2 regions of the Sanguibacter sp. A247 genome follow, and region 2 is predicted to be linked to the other one. Evidence: riboswitches for the same ligand, from Rfam matches in the RefSeq annotation. Region 2 holds a riboswitch; the other holds the start of a gene.

Region 1 (4,403 bases), on a different contig from region 2:
GTCGATTCCTGTGACGTCGGCGAGGCGCGCCAGGTAGATCGTGATGTCCGCCATCTCCATGGCGACGCGCTCGCGAAGCTCGTCGTCGTCACGGACCGCGGTGCGGGACTCCTCGGAGCCGAGCCACTGGAGCTCGGCAGCGAGCTCACCTGCCTCGCCAGTGATCGCCATGGAGAGGTTCTTGGGGCTCTGAACGGTGGACCAGCCGCGCTCCTCGGAGAAGGCGCGGACGTCGGACACGAGGTCGTCAAAGTCGCTCATAGCGTCAATGTAGTTGCCGGGATCTCTCGGGGTCAGCGGTGACCTCGAGCAGCACCTTGCCCGTCGTGCGCCGCCCCTCGAGCGCAGCGTGCGCCGCAGCGCCGTCCTCGAGCGGGACGACGAGCCCGAGCCGGGTGCGCAGCGCACCGATCTGTGCAAGGCCGAAGAGCGCGTCGGCGCGCTCGAGGAGCTCGCCACGTGTGCGCACGTGGTCGCTCAGGGTCGGCCGGGTGACGACGAGGGAGCCACCTGAGTTGAGCCGTTGCAGGTCGAACGGTGGCACCTGGCCCGAGGAGCCACCGAAGAGAACGAGCGTCCCGCGTACCGCGAGGCTCGCGAGAGAGGCGTCGAACGTCGCGCGGCCGACGCCGTCGTAGACGGCGGCGACGCCGTGAGGAACGAGGTCGCGCACGAGCCGGGGCAGCTCGGTCGTGATGTCGTCGAGCAGGTCGTACCGCACGACGTCGCTTGCGCCGGCCTCCCTCGCGAGCGCCTCCTTCTCGGCCGACGACACCGTGGCCACGACGCGTCCGCCTCGGGCGACCACGAGCTGGGTGAGCAGGAGGCCGACGCCGCCCGCGCCCGCGTGGATGAGGACGTCGTGGCCGGGGCCGACGGTGAACGACGAGGTTGCGAGATAGTGCGCGGTGAGACCCTGGAGGCCGAGTGCAGCGGCGGTCGGAAGGTCGATGTCGTCGGGCACGGGCAGGGTGCGGGCGCTCGCGACGATGACGTGCTCCGCATAGGAGCCGGGTGCGTCGAACCATGCAACCCGGTCGCCGACGGCAATGTCGGTGACGCCCGGCCCGAGCGCGGCGACGATGCCCGCGCCCTCGACGCCGGGGACGTGGGGGAAGGTGCTGGGGTAGATGCCGCTGCGCCGGTAGGTGTCGATGAAGTTCACACCCGCGACGACGACGTCGACCAGGACGTCGCCTGGCCCTGGGACGGGCACAGGGATCTCGACGAGGTCGAGGACGTCGGGGCCGCCGGGGCGTGCTGCCTGAAGAGCTCTCACGGACCCAGACAACCACCGCTGGGCGGGCGACGCATGCACCACGGGGGCGTGGTGACCGACGGGTGAGACGGCCCGCCTTCTCCCGAGCTCTTCCTCCGGGGGTCGCTATCGTGGCCGTGTCACACGCCGGGGAGCTCGGTACACCGAGCTGAGAGGGCGGATGGGCCACGTGCCCGAGCCGCCGACCCGCGAACCTGAACTGGGTCATGCCAGCGGAGGGAGCGTGGGGTGACCTCACCGGTGCCCCGAGCCTGCCGCGCATGCCAGGGGCGCGGTCTGCCTCGGGCACGCGAGGTGGCGCACTCATGCGTCTCGACGCGCCTCGTCCGGCACGACCCTCGACAAGAGGAGTCACCACATGATTGCCGAGATCCAGGTCGCACCCCGCCCCGGGGGAACCGACGCCGAGCCCTATCGTCACGTCGACGCCGCGATCGCCGTCATCAAGGCCTCGGGCCTCACCCATGAGGTCGGTGCGATGGGGACGACGTTCGAGGGATCGCCCGACGCCGTCTGGGCCCTCGTGCGCGACGTCCACGAGGCGTGCCTCGCCGCGGGCGCGCTCGCGGTGACGAGCCACATCAAGGTCGGACAGGCCGCCGACGACGCGGGTCCACAGATCGCCGACCTCGTCGCGAAGCACCGCCCATGAAGGTACGGGCGGTCCTCCACGGAGTGTGGCCGCCCGCCCTGCTCGCCGCCGCGCTCCTGCTCGCGTGGGAGCGCGCGGCGCGCTCGGGCGTGCTGCCCGCTTACGTCCTGCCCGCACCCTCCGAGGTCGCGGCACGCGCGGTGAGTGCGGCGCCCATCCTCTCGGCGCACCTGGTGACCACCCTGACCGAGGCCGTGGCCGGGCTGATCGTCGGCGTGGTCGCGGGTGCCCTGCTCGCGATCGCGACGGCAGCCTCGCGCTGGCTCGCACGTGCGGTCGGTCCCCTCATCACCGTCACCCAGACGATTCCGTCGATCATCCTCGCACCGCTCCTCGTCCTGTGGCTCGGCTTCGGTCTGACCCCCAAGATCGTCATCGTCGCGCTCACGGTCTTCTTCCCCGTGCTCGTCGCGGCCACGACCGCGATGCGCGAGGCCGACGGCGCGCTCGCCGACATGGTGCGCGGCCTCGGGGGTGGACGGGTGCGCACTCTCGTCGTCGTCCGCATCCCCGCGGCGCTCCCGGGCGCGCTCGCGGGCCTCCGGGTCGCTGCGACGTATGCGATCGGGGCCGCGGTCGTCGCGGAGTACCTCGCGGCGTCGAGCGGCCTCGGCGTCGTCGTCCAACGTGCTCGAAAGTCCTACGACGTCGAGCTCGTCCTTGTCGCGATCGCCGCAGTCTCGCTGCTCACCGCGACCGTCTACCTCGTTGTCGACGCGCTGTGCCGCGTCGCCCTTCCCTGGAGAACCTCATGACCCCTCGTCCTAGCTCCCGACCCTCGCGTCTCGCGCGCGTGGGTGCCCTGGCCGCCATCGCGGGCCTCGTCACCTCCGGCTGCGGGGCCGACGCCCGCGCTGACGCCGACGATGAGCTGCGTCCCGTACGGATCGTCCTCGACTGGACCCCCAACACGAACCACGTCGGCCTCTACCTTGCGCTCGAGAACGGGTGGTTCACCGAGGCGGGGCTCGTCCCCGAGATCATCGAGCCCGGGGAGGCCTCGGGCCTGCAGCTGGTCGCTGCCGGCCAGGCCGACGTCGTCTACTCCGTCGCTGAGGCGCTCGTCCCCGCACGGGAGAAGGGTGCCGACGTCGTCGCGGTCGCGACGGTCATCCGCTCCAACACCTCGAGCCTCCTCGCGCTCGCGGAGGACGGCATCACTCGTCCGCGCGACCTCGAGGGCAAGCGTTACGGCGGATACGGAGGGCAGCTCGAGAACGCGCTCATCGACACGCTCATGAGGTGTGACGGGGCGGACCCCGACCTGCTCGAGCGCGTGCCGATGGTGAGCCAGGACGCGCGTGCCGACCTCGAGCAGGACTTTTACGACACGACGTGGGTCTTTGACGGGTGGGACACGGTGCGCATGCGTGAGGTCGACGATCTCGACGTCACCACCATCCCGTTCGTCGAGCACACCGACTGCATCCCGGACTGGTACACCCCGCTGCTCGCGGCCGGGGGAGAGCGCCTGGAGTCGGACCACGCGCTCATCGACGACACGATCGACGTGCTCGCCCGCGGCTATCGGGCTGCGATGGCAGATCCCCAGGCAGGGGCTGACGCACTCCTCGCGCGGGTTCCCGAGCTCGATCGGGCGCTCGTCGAACCCAGCGCACGCTATCTTGCGGAGCACTTCGCGCCCGATGCGGCCGGCTGGGGCCGGCAGGAGGAGGCGACATGGACGGCGTTCGTGGCGTTCCTCGAAGCCAACGAGCTCATCGCTCCCGGGTTCGACACCGCGGCGGCGTGGACCAATGAGCTCCTCGACTGACCTGCGGGCGGGCGTCGGCGCGGCGCGCCCGGACGAGCTCGAGGGGCGTTCCCTTCTCGCCGACGTGCGGGGGCTGCGGGTGGCGTTCAACGGCCGGCCCGTTCTCGGCGGCGTCGATCTGTGGGTCCACGACGGTGAGGCCGTCGCGGTCCTCGGTGCCTCCGGCTGTGGCAAGTCGACGCTGCTCCGCGTGCTTGCGGGTCTGGAGCCGCGCGCGGCGAGGACGTCCGTGGACGCTCTCGCCGTCCCCATGCGTGAGGGTGCCCGGGACGTCGCGTGGATGCCTCAGCACGACGCGCTGCTGCCGTGGCGCCGCGCTCTCGGCAATGTCGTCCTTGGGGGCCAGATCCGTGGCCTGCCGCGGCGTGAGGCACGGGAGCGGGCGGTGCACCTGCTTGAGCGCTTCGGTCTGGGCTCGTCGTTGCGCGCCTGGCCGCACGAGCTCTCGGGCGGCATGCGCCAGCGGGTAGCCGTCGCGCGCACGGTGCTCGCGGGCCGTCGTCTGCTTCTGCTCGACGAGCCGTTCGGCGCGCTCGATGCGCTCACGCGTCGTCGGACCGGCGCATGGCTGGACGAGGAGAGGCGGTCAGGTGGGCTCGGCCCGACGCGCGGCATCGTGCTTGTCACGCATGACGTGGAGGAGGCGCTTGCGCTCGCGGACCGGATCGTCGTCCTGCGCGGGTTCCCGGCGCGGGTCA
Region 2 (4,403 bases):
CCCGGCGAAGCCTTCGCGCAAATGCTCGGCCAGATCGTGGCCGAGCGCGCGACCGCCGGGCCAGCCACCGCCGAGTGACACCCACAGTTTTCGAGGATCAAGGAGGATCCATGACTGATGTTCACACCGCACCTCGCGGTCACGAGAATTCACTGATGTTCGACGGGGTTGCGCCCGTCTCGGCGCCGACGCCCCGCGCCGACGCCGCAATGCTCGACGCGTTCGCGGCGCCGCGGCCGGCAACTGCGTCGGCGTTCACGATGGTCGGCGCGTCTGGCGAAGCGTGCGCCGACGGAGTGTGCGGGCCCACAGACGTCTGACGTTCGTTCTTCGTGGCCGGCGCCCGGCGCTCCCGGCAATCGCGGGAGAGCCGGGCGTCGTGCATGCGGCGCATCGACGGGGGAGCGCCACCCGCGATGGTTCACGCTTCAATAGTTGACGCTTTAAGTGATGACGGGCAGACTGGAGGCAGTCGAACCGAGGAGTATCCGTGACCACCCAGCCCGCTTCAGCCCAGCCCGCTTCAGCCCAGCCCGCCGCAGCCCAGCCCGCCGCAGCCCAGCCCGCCGCAGGCCAGACCGCCGCAGCCCAGCCCGCGCCGTCGGGCCCTGCCGCCAACGAACGCCTCGCACATGCCGCAGGCGCAGCCCCGTCGGCACTCGCCCCGGCCGACCGTCTCGCCGCAGCAACTCACATGGACGCCGTCACGCTCTACGTCCGCGACATCGACGGCATGACTGACTTCTACTCGCGTGTTATCGGGCTGCAGATCATGCAGCGCACCGCCGTCGACGGCCGCGACGGCGTCGTCACCCTCGGCCGCGGAACCGTGCCCCTCGTCGTCCTGCGCGAAGCCCGCGACCTGCCCGAACGCCGCCGCGGCGAGGCCGGGCTCTTTCACACCGCGATCCTCTTCGCCGACCACGCCGGGGTCGCCGGCGCGCTCGCACGCGTCGCCACCCACGCGCCCCAGCTCTACACGGGCGCAGGCGACCACCTCGTCTCCGAGGCCTTCTACCTCGACGACCCCGAGGGCAACGGGATCGAGCTCTACGTCGACCGCCCCCGCGAGCAGTGGGAGTGGACCCAGGGGCACGTCCGCATGGACACGCTCTACATCGACCCCAACGCGTTCCTCACCGAACACCTCACCGACGCCGCGCTCGAGAAGCCCGAGGAATCAGCGGCGACCCTCGGGCACGTCCACCTGCAGGTCGGCGACATCCCCGCCGCCCACCGCTTCTACGTCGACACCCTCGGCTTCGAGTCGACCGCGACGCTCGGCCACTCCGCACTCTTCGTCTCCGCAGGCGGCTACCACCACCACATGGCCATGAACACGTGGCAGTCGATGGGCGCCGGGCCGCGACCCGTTCAGCTCGGCCTCGGCGAGGTCTCGATTCTCGTGCCGACCTGCGACGAAATCGGTGCGCTCGCCGATCGCCTTACGCACGGCACGGTTGAGCACGCCGACGACGGTGAGGTCCTGCGCTTCTCGGACCCGTGGAACAACCGCATCGCAGTAGCCGTCGGCTAACACCCTCCCGGGACGTCCCCGGTCGGCGTCCCGGGCCTCCCGGGCCTCCGCCGGCCGGGTTTCCCGGCTCCCGAGCATCCTCCGTCCGCCCACCCGCAACTTTGTGCCCTACCCGCGGATCCAGACGTGCGGGTGAGGCACAAAGCTGCGGGTAGGTGGTCTCTCCGGCCACCCGGCCACCCGGCCTCCCGGCCTCCTGGCCTCCTGGGCCGTCGCCCGTCCGGCTCCGTGGCTCACCGGCTCCCCGGTCGGCCTACCGGGCATCCGCCGGTCCGGCTACCCGCAGGTTTGTGCCCTACCCGCGGATCCAGACGTGCGGGTAGGGCACAAAGTTGCGGGTGGGCGGAGATGTTGGCGCGCTGCGGCGAGCGGGGGCTGGCGAGCGGGGGCTGGCGAGCGCGCGACGGCGACCGCGCGCCAGCGACGGCTAGGGGCGGGCAGCTAGGGGGAGAGGGGTGTTAGGGGTGGAGCTTGCGGCCTGCGACGACGCGTGCGGCGACCCGGCGCGCCCCGCGGTCCGCGGCAATCTTCGCGGCAGCAGCGACAGCCCCCGTGATCGCTGCGAAGACGATGATCGACGTGTTTGGCGCATCGGTGTCGAGGGCATTTCGCGGGGCATCCTTGCCCGTCGCCTTCTTCCACGCGTACGACAAGCCGCGTTGCGCGATCCACGCCGCCCCCGCCGAAGCACCGAGCAGGATGACCTTCTCGAGCAGAGCTTCCTTCTCCTGGTCAGCCACGTGTCCTCCATCAAGGTCGGCGTGCCACGGTCGTCGTCGGCATCTCCCCCCACGCTAGCGTCCTGGCCGCCCACACGCCGCACCGCAGTCCCATGGAACGGCGCAGCTGTGCCGCCGACGCGGCGCAGATCCCCGACGCGACCGCACCTCATCGCCGCGAGTAGCGGAATCTGCCCCGGGCAGCGGTCAGCGGAATCACCCCGGCGAATGCCAGCAAGCGACGGCCAGCAAGAATCGGCCAGCAAGCGACGGCCAGCAAGTGACGGCCAGCAAGAAGCGGCCAGCAAGAAGAGGCCAGCAGCCAGCAAGCAGCAGCCACCGACCCCACCCGAGCAGCGCTCAACCGCCAGCGGGCATGCGTCGACACGTGGACGGCCCACGCTCCCAGAAGCGCTGCGGCCTATGATGACGGGGAACGACAGGGGAGCGCAGCGGGAGACCGTAGGCGCTGAGAGTGCGGACAGCCGCAGACCCTCGAACCTGATCCGGTTAGCACCGGTGGAGGAAGTCGGGAATCTCACCTCGTCGCTCACCACGGCACGTCGCGCGCACCGCGGCAGGCCGCGGCGAGCGGCGCGGCCCCTCCTCATCTGCGTAGGAGGAGAAGACCTTGCACAGCACGACGCACGAAAGCACGACGCACGACAGCACGACGCACGACGGCACGACCCACACCAGCACGACCCACACCAGCGCAACCCACACCAGCAAAGCCCGGGCGGCCCTCGCGGCCCTAGCCCTCGCCACGACGGCGGTGCTCGCCGCGTGCTCGGGCGCCACGACGCCCGCGGCCACGCCCACGACCCCGGGCGTGACAGCGTCGACGACCGAGGCCCCCGCGAGCGGTCCCGTCACCCTCCTCACCCACGACTCTTTCGAGCTCGGCGACGAGCAGCTCGCGGCGCTCAAGGCCAAGGGTCTCGACGTCAAGGTCGTCCAGGTGGGTGACGGCGGAACCCTCGTCAACCAGCTCATCCTCACGAAGGATGCGCCGCTCGGCGACGTCGTCTTCGGCGTTGACAACACGTTTGCCTCGCGGGCGATCGACGCGGGCGTCTTCGAGCCCTACGCCTCTCCCGCGCTGCCTGCCGCGGCAGCTGGCCTGAGGGTTGCAGGAGGTGACGCAGTCACGCCCGTCGACCAGGGTGACGTGTGCGTCAACGTCGACTCGGTGTGGTTCGACGAGCATGCCGACGTTCCCGTCCCGGCGACGCTCGACGACCTCGTCAAGCCTGCCTACAAGGACCTCGTCGTCCTCACCAACCCTGCGACCTCGACCCCGGGCCTGAGCTTCCTTGCGGGCACGGTCACGCAGTACGGGGCTGACGGCTACCTCGACTACTGGACGAAGCTCAAGGCCAACGGCGTCCGCATCGCCGACTCGTGGTCCGACGCCTACTACTCCGACTTCACGGGCGCCGCCGAGAACGGTACGCGGCCCATCGTCCTGTCGTACTCCTCGAGCCCCGCCTACACGCTCACGGACGACGGCAGCACGACGACTGCCTCATTGCCTGCGACGTGCACGCGCCAGGTCGAGTATGCGGGTGTTCTCGCGGGTGCCGCCAACCCCGCCGGGGCTCGTGCGGTCATTGACTACCTGCTCTCGCCCGAGCTCCAGAAGACCCTCCCGGACACGGCGTACATGTACCCCGTCGACCCGGGCGTCGCCCTGCCCGACGCCTTTGTCGCGCACGGCGCCCTCGCGGCCGAGCCCATCGCTGTCGACCCGCTCGTCGTCGCTCGCGACCGAGACGCCTGGATCGCTGACTGGACTGACACGGTGCTGGGCTGATATTTCATGACCACCCTGCGTTCCGCCTCCGACGACGTCCGTGTCCCCCGCACGGCGCCGCTCGGCGAGCCGCCCGCCCCCGCCGTCGTCGTGCCCCTGGCACGGCGGCGGGGCCTCGGCGCGGCGAAGGCGGGGCGCAGGGCATCGTGGGCGCTCGCCGCTGCGGTGCCGCTGATCTTCCTCGGACTGTTCTTCGCGTGGCCTGTCGTCGCGATGCTCGTGCGTGGCCTCACGAGCCCCGCCGGGGGCCTTGACCTCGCGGGTGTCGCGGACGTCCTTGCTCGCCCGCGCACGTGGCGCGTCGTCACGACGACGATCCTCCAGGCGCTCG

The links. A riboswitch is a leader RNA that binds a small molecule or an ion and turns the genes downstream of it on or off. The one in region 2 is predicted to bind thiamine pyrophosphate.
Region 1: linked by a shared signal. The riboswitch ahead of ACTVCO_RS11520 (thiamine-binding protein) and the one ahead of ACTVCO_RS01515 (thiamine ABC transporter substrate-binding protein) in region 2 are both predicted to bind thiamine pyrophosphate.

Annotation. Positions count from the first base shown of each region.
Region 1 covers NZ_JBQPRE010000005.1:107,002-111,404, forward strand. Annotated here, with positions in the region: gene ACTVCO_RS11510 (nucleotide pyrophosphohydrolase) at 1-261, opposite strand, end outside; gene ACTVCO_RS11515 (quinone oxidoreductase family protein) at 266-1,279, opposite strand; TPP riboswitch at 1,397-1,517, shown strand; gene ACTVCO_RS11520 (thiamine-binding protein) at 1,638-1,931, shown strand; gene ACTVCO_RS11525 (ABC transporter permease) at 1,928-2,686, shown strand; gene ACTVCO_RS11530 (ABC transporter substrate-binding protein) at 2,683-3,705, shown strand; gene ACTVCO_RS11535 (ABC transporter ATP-binding protein) at 3,689-4,403, shown strand, end outside.
Region 2 covers NZ_JBQPRE010000001.1:349,537-353,939, forward strand. Annotated here, with positions in the region: gene ACTVCO_RS01495 (DsbA family oxidoreductase) at 1-78, shown strand, start outside; gene ACTVCO_RS01500 (hypothetical protein) at 111-320, shown strand; gene ACTVCO_RS01505 (VOC family protein) at 695-1,537, shown strand; gene ACTVCO_RS01510 (DUF4235 domain-containing protein) at 1,996-2,277, opposite strand; TPP riboswitch at 2,688-2,801, shown strand; gene ACTVCO_RS01515 (thiamine ABC transporter substrate-binding protein) at 2,888-4,072, shown strand; gene ACTVCO_RS01520 (ABC transporter permease) at 4,079-4,403, shown strand, end outside.